3 regions of the Streptomyces sp. SCL15-4 genome follow, and region 1 is predicted to be linked to each of the others. Evidence: riboswitches for the same ligand, from Rfam matches in the RefSeq annotation. Region 1 holds a riboswitch; each other region holds the start of a gene.

The links. Region 1 has a riboswitch for cyclic di-AMP ahead of SCK26_RS09680 (M23 family metallopeptidase). Riboswitches for the same ligand answer to the same signal wherever they lie in the genome.
Region 2: another riboswitch for cyclic di-AMP. It lies ahead of SCK26_RS31590 (C40 family peptidase); the one in region 1 lies ahead of SCK26_RS09680 (M23 family metallopeptidase).
Region 3: another riboswitch for cyclic di-AMP. It lies ahead of SCK26_RS22625 (transglycosylase family protein); the one in region 1 lies ahead of SCK26_RS09680 (M23 family metallopeptidase).

The regions. Positions count from the first base shown of each region.
Region 1 is NZ_JAOBTQ010000001.1:2,330,851-2,338,010, forward strand. It holds gene SCK26_RS09665 (GNAT family N-acetyltransferase) at 1-1,238, opposite strand, end outside; gene SCK26_RS09670 (HPr family phosphocarrier protein) at 1,417-1,698, shown strand; gene SCK26_RS09675 (GntR family transcriptional regulator) at 1,904-2,590, opposite strand; gene SCK26_RS09680 (M23 family metallopeptidase) at 2,789-3,544, opposite strand; cyclic di-AMP (ydaO/yuaA leader) riboswitch at 3,557-3,709, opposite strand; gene SCK26_RS09685 (pitrilysin family protein) at 3,941-5,329, opposite strand; gene SCK26_RS09690 (pitrilysin family protein) at 5,326-6,729, opposite strand; gene SCK26_RS09695 (DNA topoisomerase IV subunit A) at 7,048-7,160, shown strand, end outside.
Region 2 is NZ_JAOBTQ010000001.1:7,013,879-7,021,038, forward strand. It holds gene SCK26_RS31560 (adenosylmethionine--8-amino-7-oxononanoate transaminase) at 1-351, opposite strand, end outside; gene bioB (biotin synthase BioB) at 344-1,537, opposite strand; gene SCK26_RS31570 (8-amino-7-oxononanoate synthase) at 1,685-2,812, shown strand; gene SCK26_RS31575 (DUF397 domain-containing protein) at 2,897-3,118, opposite strand; gene SCK26_RS31580 (helix-turn-helix transcriptional regulator) at 3,128-3,988, opposite strand; gene SCK26_RS31585 (ATP-binding protein) at 4,202-4,669, shown strand; gene SCK26_RS31590 (C40 family peptidase) at 5,604-6,077, opposite strand; cyclic di-AMP (ydaO/yuaA leader) riboswitch at 6,080-6,211, opposite strand; gene SCK26_RS31595 (hypothetical protein) at 6,663-6,968, opposite strand; gene SCK26_RS31600 (ATP-dependent Clp protease proteolytic subunit) at 6,976-7,160, opposite strand, start outside.
Region 3 is NZ_JAOBTQ010000001.1:5,044,030-5,051,189, reverse strand. It holds gene SCK26_RS22650 (NAD(P)/FAD-dependent oxidoreductase) at 1-527, opposite strand, end outside; gene SCK26_RS22645 (Ppx/GppA phosphatase family protein) at 972-1,913, opposite strand; gene SCK26_RS22640 (DUF501 domain-containing protein) at 1,910-2,446, opposite strand; gene SCK26_RS22635 (septum formation initiator family protein) at 2,475-2,951, opposite strand; gene eno (phosphopyruvate hydratase) at 3,071-4,360, opposite strand; gene SCK26_RS22625 (transglycosylase family protein) at 4,757-5,488, opposite strand; cyclic di-AMP (ydaO/yuaA leader) riboswitch at 5,494-5,668, opposite strand; gene SCK26_RS22620 (transglycosylase family protein) at 5,858-6,967, opposite strand; gene SCK26_RS22615 (cytochrome P450) at 7,136-7,160, opposite strand, start outside.

The DNA of each region.
Region 1 (7,160 bases):
TCGTTGCCGGAGACGTCGGCGCGGTTGCCGGCGGACACGAAGGTGGAGACGCCGGTCACCCCGGTCACCCCTCCCCCGCGCCGGTGCAGCCGGGACAGCAGGGCGATGCCGATGGCGCCGGACTGGGCGAAGAGCCCGATGCGGCCGGGGCGGGGCGGCTCGGGGGCGAGCGAGGCGTTGAGCCGGACGCCGTCGGCGGTGTTGATGATGCCGAAGGCGTTCGGGCCGATGAGGCGCATGCCGTAGGCGCGTGCGGCCCGGACGAGCGCGCGCTGCCGTTCGCGCCCCTCGGGCCCGCTCTCGGCGTACCCGGCGGAGAGCACGACCAGTCCCTGGACGCCGTGTTCGCCGCACTCGGCGACCACGGCGGGCACGTGCTCGGCCGGTACGGCGACGACGGCGAGGTCCACGTGCCCGTCGATGTCGCGCACCGAGCGGTGCGCGGGCACGCCGTCGATCTCCTTGAGGTCTTCGGGGAAGGCCTTGTTCACGGCGTGCAGCGGGCCCGGGTAGCCGGCCTCGCGGATGTTGCCGAGGATGCCGCGGCCGACTCCGCCGGGGGCGCGGCCGACGCCGACGACCGCGACCGAGCCGGGCGCGAGGAGCCGCCGGACCGAGCGGGCCTCGGCGCGCTGTTCCCGGGCGTGCTGCACGGCCACGGAGCGGTCGGTGGGTTCGAGGTCCAGTTCCAGGCGTACGACGCCGTCCTCGAAGCTGCGCTTCTGGGTGTAGCCGGCGTCCGTGAACACCTTGATCATCTTGGTGTTGGCGGGCAGCACCTCGGCGGCGAAGCGGCGGATGCCGCGCTCGCGCGCGACGGCCGCGATGTGCTCCAGGAGGGCGGAGGCGACGCCGCGGCCCTGGTGGGCGTCCTGGACCAGGAACGCGACCTCGGCCTCCTCGGCGGGCGCGGTGGCAGGCAGGCCGTCGCCGCCTATGCGGTCGTAGCGTACGGTGGCGATGAACTCGCCGCCGATGGTGGCCGCGAGCCCCACCCTGTCCACGAAGTCGTGGTGCGTGAAGCGGTGGACGTCCTTGGCGGACAGGCGTGGATAGGGCGCGAAGAAGCGGTAGTACTTCGACTCGTCCGAGACCTGCTCGTAGAAACTGACCAGGCGGTCGGCGTCATCGACGGTGATGGGCCTGATGCGCGCGGTGCCGCCGTCGCGCAGCACCACGTCCGCCTCCCAGTGGGCGGGGTACTGGTGCCGGTCCTGCGGGTCCGCCGAGGTCTGCATGGGCCCCAGAGTAAGGCTCGCGTACGACAACGGCGCGAGGCAGGCTATGGGGGGCGAACGCCGGACCGAGGCCGCGGTCCGGCGCCGCTCCGGGGCGGGTCTTCGGGCCTGCTCCGGGCACGCTCCACGGTATGGGAAACTGGTCTAGACAACCCTGAACACTGAAGGGCAGCAACACATGGCTGAGCGCCGCGTCAACGTCGGCTGGGCCGAGGGTCTCCACGCCCGCCCCGCCTCCCTCTTCGTCCGAGCCGCCACGGCCACAGGCGTCCCGGTGACGATCGCCAAGGCCGGGGGCAACCCCGTCAACGCGGCCTCGATGCTGGCCGTCCTGGGCCTGGGCGCCCAGGGAGGCGAGGAGATCGTCCTCGCCTCCGACGCCGAGGGCGCCGACGCCGCCCTGGACCGTCTGGCCAAGCTGGTCTCCGAGGGCCTGGAGGAACTGCCCGAGACCGTCTGAGAAGAGCGGGGAAGCCGCGCCGCCCGCACCGGGTGGCGCGGCTTCCGCGTATCCGCGGCCACTTGTGTCGTCCCTACGGCTTTCCGTCGGCCGAATTCGCCGCCGCCGGCCGAAGGACCGCGCCCGAGAATTCCTTGCACCACGAAAAGGGCAGCAGAAAACGCCCGCCGCCGAATAACCCTCTTCTTTGTATACGGCGCCCGTGTTAATGTCGCAGACCCGACATGTTTACGGCATGTTGCGAAGTCCTCACACGTTCGCCGGCGCCGGAAAAGCGAAGCCGGTGCGCGCCGGTCGCGCGTTCCGCGTGCAGAGCGGTCAGCGCCCGCGCCCGTTCGCCGTCCCCGCGCGCCACCGCGTCCACGATCGCCCCGTGTTCCGCCCAGTACTCCACCGGGCTCACCGGCGCCTCCACCGCGTACATCCAGGCGATCTTGTGGCGCAGCTGGGTCAGCACCGAGGTGAGCGAGGGGCTGCCGCAGGCCTGGGCCAGCGTCTCGTGGAACCAGCCGCCCAACGAGCGCAGATCCTCGCTGTTGCCCTTCCTGGCCCGCTCCTGTCCGAGCCGGACCAGGCCGCGCAGCACCTTCAGATGGGCCTCCGTGCGCCGCTGGGCGGCCCGCGCGGCGCCCAGCGGCTCCAGCAGCGTCCGCATCTCCAGCACGTCGGCGGCCTCCCGCTCGGTCGGCTCGGCCACGCACGCGCCCGCGTGCCGGCGCGTCACCACGAAGCCCTCGGCCTCCAGGGTGCGCAGCGCCTCGCGCACGGGGACGCGCGAGACGCCGTAGCGGCGGGCCAGGACTTCCTCGGTCAGCCGGCTGCCGCGCTCGTAGACACCGGCGACGATGTCGTCCCGGACAGCGGTGCACACCGAGTGCGCCGGAATACGCATGACCGACCTCCGCCTTAATCCCCGTGAAACGCCGACGATGGACGCGTGTTCCGTGACTCTATTCCAGTCGGCCGGAATTTCCGACGGCGGGTCCTAATCCATGGATATTTTTTGGACAACGGAACCGGCGGAGAGCATGAAAAACGGCGAAAGCCCCGGCTCGGTGAGCCGGGGCCGCCAAGGAAGGCGCGAGGCGCGTCAGATGTGCACGCCGTGGTTGCGGAGGTAGGCGACGGGATCGACGTCGGAGCCGTAGTCCGGGCTCGTGCGCGCCTCGAAGTGCAGGTGCGGGCCGGTGACGTTGCCCGTGGCGCCGGAGAGACCGATCTGCTGGCCCGGCACGACCTTCTGGCCCACCGTGACGCCGATGGACGACAGGTGCCCGTACTGCGTGTACATGCCGTCGGCCATCCGGATCACGACCTGGTTGCCGTACGCCCCGCCCCAGCCGGTGGAGACGACCGTGCCGGAGCCCACCGCGTGCACGGTGGTGCCGGCGGCCGCGTGGAAGTCGATGCCGGTGTGCGAACCGGAGGACCACAGGGAGCTGGAGGCCTGGTAGGCCGTGGAGACGTAGGAGTGCTCGATGGGGGCGACGAAGGCGTTCAGCCGGCGGCGCTCGGCCTCGCGCGCGGCGCGGGCCCTGGCCTCGCGCAGCTCCTCGGCCCGTTCGGCGGCCGCCTTCGCGGCGGCCTCCTCGGCCGCCTTCCGGTCGGCGGCCTCCTGCTGGGCGGTGGCCTGCGCGGCGATCTGCGCGGCGACGTCGTCCGTGGCGGCGAGGACCGGGGTGAGGCCGGTCTGGTCCACGGGGTTGTCGGCGGCGAGGGCCGGGGAGGCGGCGAGGGTGCCGATGACACCGGTGGTGGTCAGGGCCGCGACGCCGGCCGCCTGCGCGGTCGTCCGCTTGACCCGCCCGGGCTTGCGGTGCTTCCCGGTGGCGCACATGAACGCCATGAAGTGGCTGGTCCTTTCCTTCCCTCTCGCCTACCGGGTTAGCTGACGGGTTCGGAGCAGGAAGGTCTCCTACGGACTCCCTCGCGGGCGCCCGATTCACCCCAGGGACGATGGGTCCCCGGCTCCCCTGGCTCGCGCCGTACGGGGACTCGGCGATGACTGTCCGGTGCCGCGGGTGCGGCGCACTGCCTGACGAACAGCCCGGACGACGCTACGGCGGCCCGCTTTCGATCCTCAAACGGATCCGGCTTTTTGTAGCGCATCCCACAGGTCAGACAGGCAACCTCCGCACCAAAACGGGCATCTGAGGAACCGAGTGGAACAGCGTGGGGCCCTGACGGCTCGTAAGCCGTCAGGGCCCCACGCGCGCGTACGCCGGACGGGCCGGCCGCGTCGCTACTCGGCCGACACCACGCTCACCGGGCCGATGCCGAGCGCCTCGACCGGTGCCTTGATCTGGGCGGCGTCGCCGACGAGGACGGTCACCAGGCGGTCCACCGGGAAGGCGTTCACGACGGCCGCGGTGGCCTCCACCGTGCCCGTGGCGGCCAGCTGCCGGTACAGCGTCGCCTGGAAGTCGTCGGGCAGGTGCTGCTCGACCTGGTCGGCCAGCGTGCCCGCGACGGCCGCCGCGGTCTCGTACTTCAGCGGCGCCACGCCGACGAGGTTCTGCACGGCGACGTCCCGCTCGGTGTCGGTCAGCCCCTCCGCGGCGACGGTGCGCAGCACCTTCCACAGGTCGTCCAGCGCCGGACCGGTGTTCGGCGTGTCCACGGAGCCGCTGATGGCGAGCATCGCCGCGCCGCTGCCGTCCGGCGCGGACCTGAGGACCTGCCCGAAGGAGCGCACGCCGTAGGTGTAGCCCTTCTCCTCGCGCAGGACGCGGTCCAGCCGGGAGGTGAGGGTGCCGCCGAGGCAGTACGTGCCGAGCACCTGGGCGGGCCACACCCGGTCGTGCCGGTCGGGACCGATCCGGCCGATCAGCAGCTGCGTCTGCACGGCGCCGGGCCGGTCCACGATGACCACGCGCCCGGTGTCGTCGGCGGTCACCGGCGGCACCGGCCGGGGCTCGCCGGGGGTGCCGGTCCAGGCGCCCAGGGTGTCGGCGAGCAGCGCGTCGAGGTCGGTGCCGGTCAGGTCGCCGACGACGACCAGAGTGGCGGTGGCGGGCCGCACATGGCGGTCGTAGAAGGCGCGTACGGCCGCGGCGTCGATCTTCTCGACGGTCTCCTCGGTGCCCTGGCGCGGCCGGGACATGCGCGAGGTCGCCGGGAACAGCTCCTTGGAGAGTTCCTTGGCGGCCCGGCGGGAGGGGTTGGCCAGCTCGTGCGGGATCTCGTCCAGGCGGTTGCGCACGAGGCGCTCGACCTCGCTCGGGGCGAAGGCGGGGGCGCGCAGCGCGTCGGCGAGCAGGCCGAGGCCCTTGGCCAGGCGGGAGGCGGGGACCTCCAGGCCGAGCCGGACGCCGGGGTGGTCCGCGTGCGCGTCCAGGGTGGCGCCCGCGCGCTCCAGTTCGGCGGCGAACTCCTCCGCGGAGTGCTTGTCGGTGCCCTCGGAGAAGGCGCGCGCCATGATCGTGGCGACGCCGTCCAGGCCGGCCGGCTCGGCGTCCAGCGGCGCGTCCAGCAGCACCTCGACGGCGACGACCTGCTGGCCGGGCCGGTGGCAGCGCAGCACGGTCAGGCCGTTGTCGAGCGCGGTGCGCTCGGGGGCGGGGAACGCCCACGGCCTGGCCTCGCCGGGCTGCGGCTGAGGGTGGAACTCCATGGTGGCGAGCTCGGTCACTTGGCCGTCTCCTCGTTCTCGGTCTCGTCGCGGCCCGCCTCTACGGTCGCTTCCTGCTCCGGGTCCTGCGGCACGTCGGCGTCCGGGGCGGCCTCCGGGGACTTCGGTTCGTAGACGAGGACCGCGCGGTTGTCGGGCCGCAGGCGGGCCGCCGCGACCTCCTGGACCTCCTGCGGAGTGACCTCCAGGACGCGCTTGACGGCGGTCAGGGCGAGCTGCGGGTCGCCGAACAGGACGGCGAACCGGCACAGTTCGTCGGCGCGGCCGGCGACCGTGCCGAGCCGGTCCAGCCACTCGCGTTCCAGCTGGGCCTGGGCGCGCTCCATCTCCTCGGCGGTGGGGCCCTCCGCGGCGAAGCGGGCCAGCTCCTCGTCGATGGCGGCCTCGATCACCGGCACCTCGACGTCACCGGAGGTCTTCACGTCCAGCCAGCCCATGGAGGGCGCGCCGGCCAGACGCAGCAGGCCGAAGCCGGCGGCGACGGCCGTACGGTCGCGGCGCACCAGGCGGTTGTACAGGCGGGAGGACTCGCCGCCGCCGAGGATGGTCAGGGCGAGGTCGACCGCGTCGCACGCGCGCGTGCCGTCGTGCGGGAGCCGGTAGGCGGCCATCAGGGCGCGCGCCGGGACCTCCTCCACGAGGACCTCGCGCTTCTGCTCGCCGATGATGTCCGGCAGGGAGCCGTCGCGGGGCGCGGGCTTGCCGTCGTGGGAGGCGATGGAGCCGAAGTACTTCTCGATCCAGGCGAGGGTCTGCTCCGGGTCGATGTCGCCGACCACGGAGAGCACCGCGTTGTTCGGCGCGTAGTAGGTGCGGAAGAACCGGCGGGCGTCCTCCAGGGTGGCCGCGTCCAGGTCCGCCATCGAACCGATCGGCGTGTGGTGGTACGGGTGGCCCTCCGGGTAGGACAGGGCGGTCAGCTTCTCGAAGGCGGTGCCGTAGGGGACGTTGTCGTAGCGCTGGCGGCGCTCGTTCTTGACGACGTCCCGCTGGTTCTCCATGGACTCCTCGTCCAGGGCGGCCAGCAGCGAGCCCATGCGGTCCGCCTCCAGCCAGAGGGCCAGCTCCAGCTGGTGGGCGGGCATGGTCTCGAAGTAGTTGGTGCGCTCGAAGCTGGTGGTGCCGTTCAGCGAGCCGCCGGCGCCCTGCACCAGCTCGAAGTGGCCGTTGCCCTTGACCTGTGCCGAGCCCTGGAACATCAGGTGCTCGAAAAGGTGAGCCAGGCCGGTACGCCCCTTGACTTCGTGGCGGGAGCCGACGTCGTACCAGAGGCAGACCGCCGCCACCGGGGTCAGGTGGTCCTCGGAGAGCACCACGCGGAGACCGTTGGCCAGGCGGTGCTCGGTCGCTGTCAGGCCCCCGGAGCCTGCCTCGGCTGTGGTCGTGTGACCCATGGGCATGTACGTCCCTTCGCGAGCGGAGGCGGTTGATGGAAACCGCGGTTTTGCTGCCGTTCCTGCCACTGTATGCAAAGCGTGCGGGGCCTTCGCGAAGTTCCCGCGCACGTACGCCGACAGCGGATCGCGTACCCTGCGTCGGACCCCCTCCCGGACGGTTCTCCGGTGCCAGGGGCGGGCCGCTCCCCCGGTGCCGCCCGGACCGGGTCGTGGCACGGGTTGTCAGTGCCTCGGTCCACAATGGTCCGCGTCAGATCCGTCAAACGCTTCAGCAAGAGCGCCCCGTAGGCGAGCGACCAGATCAGAAGGAGCCAGGCAGCGATGGCCCGCCGCAGCACGAAGACCCCGCCGCCCGACGATTCGTTCGAGGAGAGAATCCTCGACATCGACGTCGTGGACGAGATGCGTGGCTCCTACCTCGAGTACGCGTACTC
Region 2 (7,160 bases), 4.7 Mb from region 1:
CCCCGAGTCGGCCAGGAAGACATGCTCCAGACCGTCCGGTGACAGGTCGACCAGAAGCTTCGCGAGCCGGACGGCGGGCTCGTGCGTGAGCCCGCCGAACATCACATGGCTCATCCGGCCCAGCTGTTCGCGCGCGGCCTCGTTCAGGACCGGGTGGTTGTAGCCGTGGATGGCCGACCACCACGACGACATGCCGTCGACCAGCTCGCCCGAACCGTCCGCCAGCCGCAGCCGGACCCCGCTCGCCGCCTCCACGACGAGCGGGTCCACCCGGCCGGGCATGGGGCCGTACGGATGCCACACATGCCGCCGGTCCAGCTCCAGCAGCTCCGCGACGCCCAGCTCAGGCATTGGGCGCGAGGTCCGTACCGGCACCCCTGCGGCGGACGGCGACGAGGTCGGTACGGGGATCGGCGGCGGCCGGCACGCCCGCCGTACCGCACACCCCGCCGCCCTCGTGCGAACCGCAGCCGGCCTCCGCGTGCGAGCCGCAGCCCGCCTCCGCGTGCGACCCGCACCCGTGCGCGGCCCCGGCCCGGTGCTCCGGCAGCGTCACCTCCCCGGCGCCCTCCACCTCGAACCCGGCGTCCGCGATCATGTCCAGGTCGGCCTTGCCGGCCTGGCCCTCGCTGGTCAGGTAGTCGCCGAGGAAGATGGAGTTGGCCAGGTGCAGCGCCAGCGGCTGCATGCTGCGCAGATGGACCTCGCGGCCGCCCGCGATACGGACCTCCACGTCCGGGCAGACGAACCGGACCATCGCCAGGATCCGCAGGCAGCGCTGCGGGGTGAGGTTCCACTCCTTGGCCAGCGGAGTGCCCTCGAACGGGATCAGGAAGTTCACCGGCACCGAGTCCGGGTCCAGCGCGCGCAGCGAGAACACCACGTCCACCAGGTCCTCGTCGCTCTCGCCCATGCCCGCGATGAGACCCGAGCAGGCGGACAGACCGGCCGCGTGCGCCTTGCGCACCGTGTCCACCCGGTCGGCGTAGGTGTGGGTGGTGGTGATGTCCCCGTACGTGGACTCCGAGGTGTTGAGGTTGTGGTTGTAGGCGTCCGCGCCCGCCGCCCGCAGCCGCTCGGCCTGGCCGTCGGAGAGCAGACCGAGGCAGGCGCATACCTCGACGTCCTCGTTCTGCTCCTTGATCGCCTTGATGGTCTCCGAGACCCGGTCCACGTCCCGGTCGGTCGGGCCGCGTCCGCTGGCCACCAGGCACACCCGCTTGGCGCCGCCCGCGAGGCCCGCGGCGGCGGCCTGGGAGGCCTCGTCGGGCTTGAGCCAGGTGTACTTCAGGATGTCGGCCTTGGAGCCCAGCCGCTGGGAGCAGTACGAGCAGTCCTCGGGGCACAGGCCCGACTTGAGGTTGACCAGATAGTTGAGTTTCACCCGTCGCCCGAACCAGTGCCGGCGTACCTTTCCGGCCGCGGCCACCACGTCGAGCAGGTCGTCATCGGAGGTGGCCAGCACGGCGAGCGCTTCCTCGCGCGTCGGCGGTTCGCGCCGAAGCCCCTTGTCCACCAGCGTGTTCAGCAGGTCCATGAGCCACGATCCTGTCCTACGGAACCGCTCCCGGCCAAGGAGACTTGGCACAACACAGACGGTTCATCGTGTGGGTATTGCCACATCCTGGGCGGCCGACCGTGCCGCTAGGGTCTGTTCGATACCTACAAAAGCACCGGAGGAGCCATGGCGTTCGGCTGGATCGACGAGCAGGCCGAGGCGCGCCGCCGCGCCGGGCTCGTGCGCACCCTGCGCCCGCGTCCCGCCGACTCGCCGCTGCTGGACCTGGCGAGCAACGACTACCTGGGCCTGTCCCGCCACCCCGAGGTCACCGAGGGGGCCGCCGAGGCCGCCCGGTGCTGGGGCGGCGGCTCCACCGGCTCCCGGCTGGTCACCGGGAGCACCGAGCTGCACGCCGAACTGGAGCGCGCGCTGGCCGCGTTCTGCGGGTTCGAGGCGGCTCTCGTGTTCTCCTCCGGGTACGCCGCGAACCTGGCCGCGGTGACCACGCTCGGCCCGCACGGCTCGCTGATCGTCTCCGACGCGGGCAACCACGCCTCCCTCATCGACGGCTGCCGGCTCGCCCGGGGCGAGACCCAGGTCGTCGGGCACGCCGATCCCGAGGCCGTGCGCAAGGCGCTGGGCACGCACGGCGGCGCCGCGATCGTCGTCTCCGACACGGTGTTCTCGGTCGACGGGGACCGGGCGCCGCTGGCCGCGCTGACCGCGGCCTGCCGGGAGTACGGCGCGGGACTGGTCGTGGACGACGCCCACGGCCTCGGCGTGCTGGGCGACGGCGGCCGGGGAGCGCCGTACGCGGCCGGTCTGGCGGGCGCCGACGACGTGGTGGTCACGGCCACCCTGTCGAAGTCGCTGGGCAGTCAGGGCGGTGTGGTGCTGGGTCCGGAGCGGGTGATCGGCCATCTGGTCAACGCGGCGCGGACGTTCATCTTCGACACGGGTCTGGCGCCGGCGGCGGCCGGTGCCGCGCTGGCGGCGCTGCGGCTGCTGGAGCGCGAGCCCGGACGGGCGGCGCGGGCCCGCGAGGTGGCCGCGGAACTGCACGCACGGCTGACCGCCGCGGGCCTGGAGGCGGTGCGTCCGGACGCCGCGGTGGTCTCCGTGCGCGCTCCGTCCCCGGAGCGGGCGGTGCGCTGGGCGGCCGACTGCCGCTCGGCGGGGCTGGCCGTGGGCTGTTTCCGTCCTCCCTCCGTGCCCGACGGCATCTCACGGTTGAGGCTGACCGCACGCGCGGACCTCTCCGAGGCCGAGGTCGAACGTGCTGTACGCGTCATCGGCGAAACACGACCGTGAGTCGGCGTGACACGGCCGTGTGCCGCACGAAAACGATGGAATATTGAACGAAATTGAGCGGGACGGTCAGAGCGGTCGAGGTGGTCAGAGCCCGGTCACGAATCCCGTCCAGCTTTCGGGGGAGAAGAGCAGGGCGGGTCCGGCCGGGTTCTTCGAGTCGCGCACGGCGAGCAGTCCGGCCGCGGGGCCGGAGCGCGGCCGTGCCGTCTCCACGCAGTTGTTCGCGCCCGTGCTGCGGCTGCTGCGCAGCCAGCGCACGTCGTGCAGGTCGGTACTGGCAGGGACGTTCCGAGGCAGAGCGGACATGGTGCCTCCTTACGCGCCGTCACCTATCCCGGCGATGTAGTCCAACGAGTCCTCGGGGGAAAGGGCGTGGAACTGAAGGGTGCTGAAGGCCTCGGAGTAGGCCATGAGGTCTTCTTTCCGTTCCAGGTAGAGGCTACTCGTCAGCTGGTCGAGAACAACCACGTCCAGATCAGAAGTGCTCGGAAATGAGAAGATAACGAAAGGCCCGGTGAGGCCGATATGCGCCCCCGCGGTGAAGGGCAGCACCTGGAGCCGTACCTGCGGCAGGCGGGCGGCCTCCATCAGCCGCCGGCGCTGCCGGGCCATCACTCCCGGGCCGCCCACCTCGCGGCGCAGCACCGCCTCGTCCAGTACGGCGCTCAGCGCCAGCGGCGGGTCCGACCGCAGCACGTCCTGCCGGGCCAGACGCACCTCCACCAGCGTGTCCAGGCGGTCCTCGTCCAGGTCCTTCACGGCGGCCCGGGTCACCGCGCGGGCGTACTCGGCGGTCTGGAGCAGACCGGGCACCACCGTGGTCTCCAGGGTGCGCATCGCGCTCGCCTGTGACTCCAGGCTGATGAAATCGCGGTAGGTGGGCGGCAGTACGCCCCGGTAGGCGTGCCACCAGCGGTGCCGGCCGCTCGTCTCCTCCGACCCCGCCAGTATCAGCAGCAACTCCCGTAGATGCCTGTCCCGCACTCCGTAGGCATCCAGCAGCAACCGCAGATCGGCCGGTTTCACGCCGCTGGCGCCCGTCTCGATACGGCTCACCTTCGACTGGTGCCAGCCGACCAGCCGGGCCGCCTCACCACTGGTGAGCCCGGCGTCGCTGCGCAGCGTGCGCAGTTCGGCGCCGAGCTTGCGACGGCGTACCGCGGGACCGTTCTGCATGGCTCCTCCTTACTCCGTCCGGACCGTCCCGATACGGTCTCGCGTCGCAGAGTTCACCGCTTCGAGCGACAGATATATGCATATCTTGGTGGATCGCCCCCCGTGACCGTCCCGGTGATGGCAGTCTGACGGACAAGCACCAGTCCGGGACCGTACTCGAACCCACCGCTGTACGGAGGACCACGGTCCCGTTGGGAAAGGGACGACCTCGCCATGGCAGACCATCTGGAAGCCTCCGTCACTCTGCCGAGCGATCCCGCCTCGGTGTCGGCCGCCCGCTCCTACGTCGTGGGCACGCTCGCGGAGTGGGGCCTGCCGTCGGACACCGAGACGGCCGACACCGTGCGGCTCATCGTCTCCGAACTCGCCACGAACGCCGTCCAGCACACGTTCGGCCAGTCACCCACCTTCACGGTCGACATCGCGCTGCGCCAGGACGAACAACTGCGCATCGGAGTCACGGACAGCCATCCCCGGTTCCCGAAGAGACTGCCCGCGGCGGTCCAGCAGGACAACGGGCGCGGCATGGTGATCATCCGCTGGCTCACCGCGGAGTGCGGCGGCCGGCTCCGCGTCCGCCCGACCCGCGAGGGCGGCAAGACGGTCTCCATCGAACTGCCCTGGACCCTCCCGGCGGCACCGGTCCCGGTCGGCCGGCCACCGGAAGCCCCGGCACGCTGACCCGGCCCGGCGGAAGTACGGCAAGGATCTTCGCGAGCGGATACGTTTCGCCTGCGCGCACCGAGGACTCGGCGCCACGTCCCCCCATCCGTGAGCCCCGCGCCGGGGCAGGCACGCGGGGGCGGGAGGCGAGCCCAGCGGACCCGCTGCTGCCCACGCGGACGGTCCGGAGCCGCGGTCAGCCGTGGGAAGGGCCGGGCCGTACGTCCCGCTGGAGGACGGCTCCGTTGCTGTCTCTGTATCGGCGGGCAGCGGACCCACCGGGGCGGTGCTCGGCGGCGGCAGAAGCGGGCGCGCTCCACGAGCGCGCTGGTGCTGTCCTGGCGTCCTTGTGCCGGCGGGTGGTGGGCGCGTTCCGGGGTGCGGCGGTTGAAGCCGGGGTGTTCCGGTGGCGTGGGTTGCCGGTGGCAGAGGTGTGTTCCGGTGGCGCTCGGCGGTGGTGGTGGTCGGGTGCGTACCGAGGCTGTCCCGGCGTCTCTGTGCCGGCGGGCGGCGGACCCGTCCGGGTGGTGCTCGGCGGCGGCAGAAGCGGGAGCGCCGCCGGTGCCGACGGCAACCGGTGCGTTCCGGTGTTGCCGAGGCGTGCGATGCCGGCAAAGCGTCCCGGTCGTCCGGGACGTGCCGGGTGGCGGTGGAGACGCCGCTCGGTCGGCGTGTGGCGGGTCCCGTCGGTCCGCCGGGGCAACTCGGCCGGCCCCGAGCCTTCCCCCGCCCGTACGCGGCGGGGGAAGGCTCGTCGGGTACTACGGGGCCCGATCCGAGCCGTCAGGCCGCCCGTACGCTCCGGGAGGCGGCAGGCCGGCCCGGTGCCCGCCCGCACGCCCCCGAGGCGGCCGCGTCGCACCCCGGGCCGCCCGAGTGCTCAAGGCGGGCTCCGGGGAGCGCCGGTGGCGCTGGAGCGGCCCTGCCGGAGCCGCTCGGGGCCGTGGGCGGGTCAGCTGACCCGGCCGTACCAGACGCTCCTGGTCCAGATCTTCTGGAGCTTCACCACGTCCCCGGTCTTGGGGGCGTGCCAGATCTTGTTGTGGCCGGCGTAGATGCCGACGTGGTAGACGCTGGAACCCGAGTGGAAGAAGACCAGGTCGCCGACCTTGCGGTGGCGGGCGGAGACGTGGTGCGTCTTGTTGTACTGCTGGGCGGCGGTACGCGGCAGCTTCTTGCCGGCCTTCTTGAACGAGTAGAGCGTCAGACCCGAGCAGTCGAATCTGTGCGGCCCGGTGGCGCCCCACCGGTACGGAGAGCCCTTCTTCGAGGCCGCGACCTTGAGTGCTTTCGTCGCGATGGTCGCGGCGGAGGCGTCGGTGGCGAGACCGGGCACCGCGATCGAGCCGCCCACGGCGGCGAGAGTGAGTGCCGAGGCCGTGCCGGCCCGGGCCATCAGCGACGGGACTCGATTGAGCGCAGTCATGCGCAACCCTTCGTCAGCCGCCTGTGAAGGATGACCTGTCGGATTCGGGCTGGCGAAGTAGCCCGGCCGCGTTGCCACGGCTTCACCCCAAGGGCTGCTCGGAACCTCCGCCCCGCGCCCGACTCTGTGTCGGACTGCTGGACATCCGTTCCGGCGACCCGCCTTGCTTGGGTCCTCCACTCCTGCCGATCCACTCCGTCGACCGGTCATCCGGGCGGCGGCAGGACTCGGCGTCCGCCCGGATCGCCCCGCCGCGGTGGCGGGGGCTTGTCGTCAGACAGGGATCTTGGCTCAGATCTGTCTGAAAATCCCAACGGAATCGGGGATTTGTGGCGTTACTCACCACTCACCCGTTCGGGTGGACAGTGGTCCGTTCGAGGCCCCGTCAGATCATCGTCGTAGCCCCGGACCTGGGCAGATGTGTCTCCGTGGTGACCCATGGACCCATGCCTTGCGCAACTCGGGAGACCCGGAATCCGATCGGGATGTACACCGGTCGGCGGTACGTCGTTCGGGCCGTTTCAACTCCGGTCCGAACGACGCGTGTCGACGCGGCGGCGCCGTCGGGCCGGACCGGCGTCCGCCTCAGCCGACGCCGTCCGGCGGGAGCGCGACGCGAGCGGCCCGGCGCTCGCCGTCCAGCACCCGCAGTGCCCGTGCCAGCGTGTCCCCGTGCAGCTCCGTCTCGCCCCGCTCGTGCATCAGCGCGAGCGCGTCCCGCAGCTCTGCCGCCTTGCGCACCAGGGCCTGGGCGGCGCGCAAGGCGCCGTAGGAGGGTCCGTGCCGGGCCGGATTGACCCGGCCGAGCAGGTCGACGGCCTCCAGATAACGATCGATCAACTCGCCCTCGGCGCGGGTCAGCGCGGGCAGCGGCGGCAGGTCCGGCAGCACGGGCGGCTCACCTCGCCTCCGGTGCGCCGGGCGTGTCGCGGCGGGCGGGCACGACGGCGTCGACCAGGCCGTACGCCAGCGCCCCGGGAGCGTCCAGGATCAGGTCGCGTTCCAGGTCCTCGTGGACCCGCGCGGCCGTGCGCCCCGTGTGCCGGACGAGCATCTCCTCCACGGTGGCGCGGACCCGGGCCA
Region 3 (7,160 bases), 2.7 Mb from region 1:
CCCGCGAAGCCGCCGCCGATGAAGACGAAGGTGAGCGCCTTGCGGCGGATCTCCTCGTCGGTCGTGGAGTCGGCCTTGTCCAGCTGCTCCAGAACGTGGTTGCGCAGGCCGATGGACTCCTCGATGCCCTTCATGCCGATGCCCTGTTCGGCGAGGCCGGGGATCGGGAAGGTGCGCGAGACCGCGCCCATGGCGATGACCAGATAGTCGAAGGGCAGCTCGTACGCCTCGCCCACCAGCGGGGCGATCGTGGCGACCTTGCGGTCCTGGTCGATGGTGGTGACCCGGCCGGTGAGGACCTCCGCCTTCGGCAGCACGCGTCGCAGCGGGACGACGACGTGGCGAGGGGAGATGTTGCCGGCGGCGGCTTCGGGGAGGAAGGGCTGGTAGGTCATGTACGACCGGGGGTCGACGACCGTGACGGTCGCCTCGCCGTAGCGCATCTTCTTGAGAATGCGCCGAGCTGCGTACAGGCCTACGTACCCACCGCCTACTACGAGGATCCTGGGACGCTCCGTGGTGCTCATGCCATCGAGTATCCACCCGCCCCGAGGGGGTCGCTCGTGCGCCCCTTCACAAGAACCGACAGGCCCTGTGTTAAACTCCGCGACCCGCGTGACGCAGGTCATGCGATCCGGCGGAAACGGCGCGGCGGTTCGCCCCGTTGTCAAGGCCGCGTGAGCAGCCTCTCCGGAGCGCCGGGGTGGCCGTGAGTGTGTGGTGACACCTCCGGAACAACCTCCTCCAGGGCCCCTTCGCGCCCTTCATCTGAACATGTTCAAACGGCTTTTGACCCCCCGGAAGGGCCAACCGGCCCCTTTCCGGGACCCCTCGGGACCGAATTCCTTGTGAAGAACTTCACGAACTTTTCCGCACGCCTACGGCAAAGGGCCCCCGAAGGGGCCCCTGAGGCCGCTCAAACGTTATCCAGCCTGCTCAGCGGTTGGCTACCGACCGGTAACAAAAGAGACCTACGCCACCGACCACGCGATGCCGTCCAGGATGTCGTGCTCGCTCACCACGACCTCCTCGGCGCCGGTGCGCTCCATGATCGCCAGCAGGACGAGGGCGCCCGCGCCGATGACGTCGACGCGGCCGGGGTGCATGGAGGGCACGGCGGCGCGCTCGGCGTGCGTGGAGCGCAGCAGCCACTCGGTGATCCCGCGCACCCGCTCCCGGGAGATCCGGGAGTGGTGGATGCGCGCGGAGTCGTACTCGGGCAGTTCCTGGGCGATCGCGGACACCGTGGTGACGGACCCGGCGAGGCCCACCAGGGTGCGCGCCTCGCGCAGCGGGACCGTCCGCTCGGCCAGGTCCAGGGCGGCCTCGACATCGGCCCTTATGGCGGCGATCTGCTCCGCGGCGGGCGGGTCGGAGACCTTGCCGTCGCGCACCAGGTGCCGCTCGGTCATGCGCACACAGCCGATGTCCACCGACCGCGCGGCGCGGACGTGGTCGTCGCCGACGACGAACTCGGTGGAGCCGCCGCCGATGTCCACCACCAGGTAGGGCCGGGCGAGGTCGGTGCGGCCGGTGAGTTCCTTCGTGGCGCCGGTGAAGGAGAACTCGGCCTCCCGGTCGCCGCTGATGACCTCCGGTTCCACGCCGAGGATGTCCAGGACACCGCGCGTGAAGTCCTCGCGGTTCTCGGCGTCCCGGGAGGCGGAGGTGGCGACGAAGCGGACCCGCTCGGCGCCGTGCTCCTTGACGACCTCGGCGTACTCGCGGCAGGCGGCGAAGGTGCGCTCCAGCGCCTCGGGGGCGAGCCGGCCGGTGCGGTCGACGCCCTGGCCGAGCCGCACGATCGTCATCCGGCGGTCCAGCTCGGTCAGTTCGCCCGTCGCCGGGTCGGCGTCGGCGACCAGCAGCCGGATGGAGTTCGTGCCGCAGTCGACGGCGGCCACACGGGTCACTTCTCGTCCCCCTCGGTGATGTCGGGCGTCACGCACGCGCCCTTGCGCCACCACTCCGGCAGCATCGCCAGGGCCTCGTCGCCGAGCGGGTTCACGCCCGGGCCGGCGGCCAGCGAGTGGGCGACGAGGACGTGCAGGCACTTCACCCGGTCGGGCATGCCGCCCGCGCTCGGGAAGCCCTGGAGCACCTCGATCTCGTCCCGGCGCCGGATGTAGTCCTCGTGCGCGGCCCGGTAGGCGGCGGCCAGCTCCGGGTCGCTTTGGAGCCGCTCGGTCATCTCCTTCATCACGCCGCTCGCCTCCAGCGTGCCGATGGCGGAGGACGCCTTCGGGCACGTCAGGTAGTACAGCGTCGGGAAGGGCGTGCCGTCGGGCAGGCGCGGTGCCGTCTCCACGACGTCCGGCTGACCGCACGGGCAGCGGTGCGCGATGGCCCTGAGGCCCCGCGGCGGGCGGCCCAGCTGCTGCTTGAAGGCCTCTACGTCCGCGTCGGTGGGCTCGGTGCGCGGAGTGGGCGGCGGAGGGGTTTCCATGACTGGCTGTCGGAGACTTTCTGTCGGTTCACTGGTCGGAGGCGTCGGACTTGTCGACGCCGTCCCAGACGTTCGCGTACCAGGGCCGGCGGGCGGCCCCGAGGTCGGCGCGGGACTGCTTGGCCGCGCCGGGGTCGACGACCACGTAGCCGGTCTCGCCGGGCCGTACGTAGTGCAGCCGGCGGCGGATCTGCTGCTCGGCGTAGGCGTCGTCCTGCCAGCGCGCCTTGAGGTCCCGCAGCTGCTCGACCCGCTCGCGGGCCTGCTGCTGGCGGCGCTGGAGGTCGGCGATCTCCGCGCGCTGGGAGACGTACTGCCGCATCGGGTAGGCGAGGGCGACGACCATCGTGCACAGCACCAGCGCGAGCAGCGCCGCGCGGCCGGTGAGCCGGGAGCGGCGGGCCTGCCGTTTGGTCTGCGAGCGGTAGACGCGGGCCGCGGTCTGCTCGCCGAGCAGCCTGATCCTGGTCGCGGTGGAGAACCGGTCACGGTCCTTCACGCCCATCTTCCCCGCCTCCCGTCACACGCGCGTACGTCCCCGGACACGGTACGGGACCGGGTACGGGGACGTACGTACGACTGGCTAGGACTTTAGCCCGGGCAGGCGCCCGGTCCTTGCCGTGCCTACTGGTTCGCGGAGCGGAACCGCGGGAAGGCGGAGCGGCCGGCGTACACCGCGGCGTCGTCGAGGATCTCCTCGATGCGCAGCAGCTGGTTGTACTTGGCGACGCGCTCGGAGCGGGCCGGGGCACCGGTCTTGATCTGGCCGCAGTTGGTGGCGACGGCCAGGTCGGCGATGGTGACGTCCTCGGTCTCGCCGGAGCGGTGGGACATCATGCACTTGAAGCCGTTGCGCTGGGCCAGCTCGACGGCGTCCAGGGTCTCGGTCAGCGAGCCGATCTGGTTGACCTTGACCAGCAGGGCGTTGGCGGCGCCCTCCTCGATGCCCCGGGCCAGGCGCTCGGGGTTGGTGACGAACAGGTCGTCGCCGACGAGCTGGACCTTGTCACCGAGCTTGTCGGTGATGGTCTTCCAGCCCTCCCAGTCGTCCTCGAAGAGCGGGTCCTCGATGGAGACCAGGGGGTACGCCTCGACCAGCTCGGCGTAGTACTCGGTCATCTCGGCGGCGGTGCGGTTCTTGCCCTCGAAGACGTACGAGCCGTCCTTGTAGAACTCGGACGCGGCGACGTCGAGCGCCAGGGCGATCTGCTCGCCGGGGGTGTAGCCGGCCTCCTTGATCGCCTCGAGGATGAGGTCGAGGGCCTCGCGGTTGGAGCCGAGGTTCGGGGCGAAGCCGCCCTCGTCGCCGAGGCCGGTGGACAGGCCCTTGTTCTTCAGGACCTTCTTCAGGGTGTGGTAGACCTCGGTGCCCCAGCGCAGGGCCTCGGAGAAGGACTCCGCGCCGATCGGAGCGATCATGAACTCCTGGATGTCCACGTTGGAGTCGGCGTGCGAGCCGCCGTTCAGGATGTTCATCATCGGCACCGGCAGCAGGTGCGCGTTCGGGCCGCCCAGGTAGCGGAAGAGCGGCAGGTCGCTGGCCTCGGAGGCGGCGTGAGCGACGGCGAGCGAGACGCCGAGGATGGCGTTGGCGCCGAGGGAGCCCTTGTTGTCGGTGGCGTCCAGGTCGAACATGGCCTGATCGATCAGGCGCTGCTCGGTGGCGTCGTAGCCGACCAGCTCCGGGCCGATCTGCTCGATGACGGCCAGGACGGCCTTCTCGACGCCCTTGCCCTGGTAGCGGTCCGGGTCACCGTCGCGCAGCTCGATGGCCTCGAAGGCGCCGGTCGAGGCGCCGGACGGAACGGCGGCACGACCCGTGCTGCCGTCGTCGAGGCCGACCTCGACCTCGACCGTGGGGTTGCCTCGGGAGTCCAGGATTTCCCGGGCTACGACGACGTCGATGGACGGCACGAGCATCTCCTTCTTGGATGTGACGCTGGAAGTGCGGGGCTGGTGTGCCTTGCGACTAGAGCCTAACCGTCCCGGGCGTCTCGGCCACCGACCGACCGTCCCGTGGACAGACCGACGGTACCTTTTGTTTTTGATCGAAACAAAGGGCTTCTGGGTGGCCGAGGGGCGAGGGTGCCGGGGCGGGCGCGAAAAAAGCCCCGCCCCGGCGCGTACGGGGGAGAACGCGCCGGGGCGGGGAGCCCGTGGGGACGGGGGGTGACCCGCACGGGGCCTCGGGGGCTCCGCCGGGACGCGCGGACCGGGGGACTTCGGGGGTCCGGGCGCCCGTGCGGGTCCGTGGCTCTCAGGGGGTCCGACGGGATGTGCGGGCCCCGGGGGCCGGCCGGGGGCCGGGGGTCACTTCAGGTGGAGCTGCTGGCCCGGGTAGATGAGGTCGGCGTCCTCGACGACGTCCTTGTTCAGCTCGAACAGCTTCTGCCAGCCGCCCGCGACCTTGTGCCGCGCGGCGATGATGCTGAGCGTGTCGCCCTGGACGACCTTGTACTCGCCGTCACCCTTCTTGACCTTCTTGCCGGTCGGGGTGGTGACGGTCTTGCCCGCGCCGCTGCCGGTGCTCTTGCTCGTGCCGGTGGAGGCGGCCGGGCGCTCGGCGGAGCGGGAGGCGGCCTGCTGGTCGGCGGAGCGGGTGGAGGTGCCCGAGTCCTGGGTGGACGGGGCGGACGGCGCCGGGGTGCTCGGGGCGGAGCCGTTGTAGGGGGAGCCGGACAGGCCCGTGCCGCAGACCGGCCAGGCGCCCTTGCCCTGCGCGGCGAGGACCTTCTCGGCGACGGAGATCTGCTGCGCCTTGGACGCCTTGTCGGCGGTGGAGGCGTACTGCGTGCCGCCGTACGCGGCCCAGGTGGAGGCGGAGAACTGCAGACCGCCGTAGTAGCCGTTGCCGGTGTTGATGGACCAGTTGCCGCCGGACTCGCACTGGGCGACCGCGTCCCACTGGGAGGCGGTGGCGGCGGAGGCGTTGCCGGCCGCCATCAGCGGGGCGGCGACGGCGGCACCGGTGACACCGGCGAGCGTGATGGCGCGAACGGCCTTGGACGGACGACGGTGCTTGCCCTTGCCGGTAAACAGCATGGATCGATTCCCCTCACCGACGCCTACGAGGTGAGCTGTCGGGTTCGGGCCGGTTGAGTTGCCCGGCCGCGTCGTCCGCTTGCGCGTGACGCGGCTTCACCCCCAGCCGGTCCCAGCTTCAACTGCTGGGCCCGGCACTTACCTTGGGTCCCCCGCTCCTGCCTACGGCGCTTGACGCGACGACTGTTCCCGGGCAGCCACTGGCAGGATTCGGCGTGGCGGCTGCCGGGGCTCGTGGTGACGAGCGGCCTCGACCGTAGACAGGTGATCGCCGGAATTTCAAAGACGATCAGCGCTTCTGAGACTCATCCCACACTTTCGCCAAACCGGACATCAAGGTGCTTAGTGGGGCGTCAAGTCTCGGTGTTTTCAGCCCGTTTCGCCCTGGACATCCAGGGTCTGACCGGCGGTGATGCGGTCCGGGTCGGTGCCGATGGCCTTCTTGTTGCCGGCGTACAGCGCGTGCCACCCGCCGTCGACGTCAAGGGAGTCGGCGATGGAGGACAGCGAGTCGCCTTCGCGGACCGTGTAGGTGTCCGGTTCGCGGGAGGCGTGCCGTCCGGAGGCGGTGCCGTTCTGACCGTTTGTCACACTTTCGTCCGCGCTCACGCCCCGGTGGCGTCCGCCGGTGGCGACGGCACCGGTGTCGACCAGGCTCCAAGAACCGGCCGCCTGCTGCGGGTTGGTCACGACCCCGGCGTCCGGCGTGGCCGTCGGGGAGCCGCCGGCGTCCTGGGGGCTTCCGGTGTCCGGCGTGGCGGACTTGTCGGACTTGGTGGTGCCGGTCCCGGCGGAACCGGTGGTCCGGCCGGCGTCCTTGTCCGTCGCCTTGCCCGTGTCCTCGCCGGCATCCTTGCCCGCGCCCTTGCCCGCGTCCTTGCCGGTGCCCGTGCTCTTGCCCTCGCCCGGCTCGGCGGTCGGCGTGCCGGCCGGGTCCGCGGAGCCGTCGTCGGTGCCGGTGCCGGTGGAGGGCGACGCGTCGGGTCGTCCGGAGGAGTCGGAGGCGTCAGGGGTCGCGGAGGTGCCGGAGTCGCCGGCCGGTCCGGACGGTTCGCCGGAACCGCCGGTCCCGCCGACGCCCGTGTCGACGTCCACGGACCCCGAGTGCTGTGTCAGGCCGGACAGCAGGGCGCAGGTGGCCCAGGGCGCGGTGCCCCGGTCGGCCAGGATCTTCTCGGCGACGGCGATCTGCTGCTGGCGGCTGGCCTGGTCGGCGCTGGCCGCGTACCGGCCGCCGCCGTACTTGTCCCAGTCGTCCTGCGAGATCTGCAGGCCGCCGTGGTAGCCGTTCCCGGTGTCCGCGCTCCAGGAGCCGCCGCTCTCGCACTCGGCCACCTTGTCCCACGTGGTGCCGTCGGCCGCGCTGGCGCCGGCGGCGCCGAGCAGCGGGATGGCGATGGCGGAGCCGGTCACGCCGGCCGCGACGAGGAGGGCCGGAGCCTGGCGGGGGCGACGGTGTCGGCCGTTCCCGGAGAGCATGCAGAAGCCTTTCGAGCGACAGCAGGGCCGGCGCGGCGGTCGGAGCCGCTCGCCGCGCTGATGGGTGAACGTATCGGCAGACGATCACTTGTCACAAGTTCATGCCGCACAGATCACGTGAAGATCACAGCGTTGAGAAAGTGTCATGCACTCGCGGAGAGGCTGTGTTCAGGCGGTCGGCGTGAACTCCACC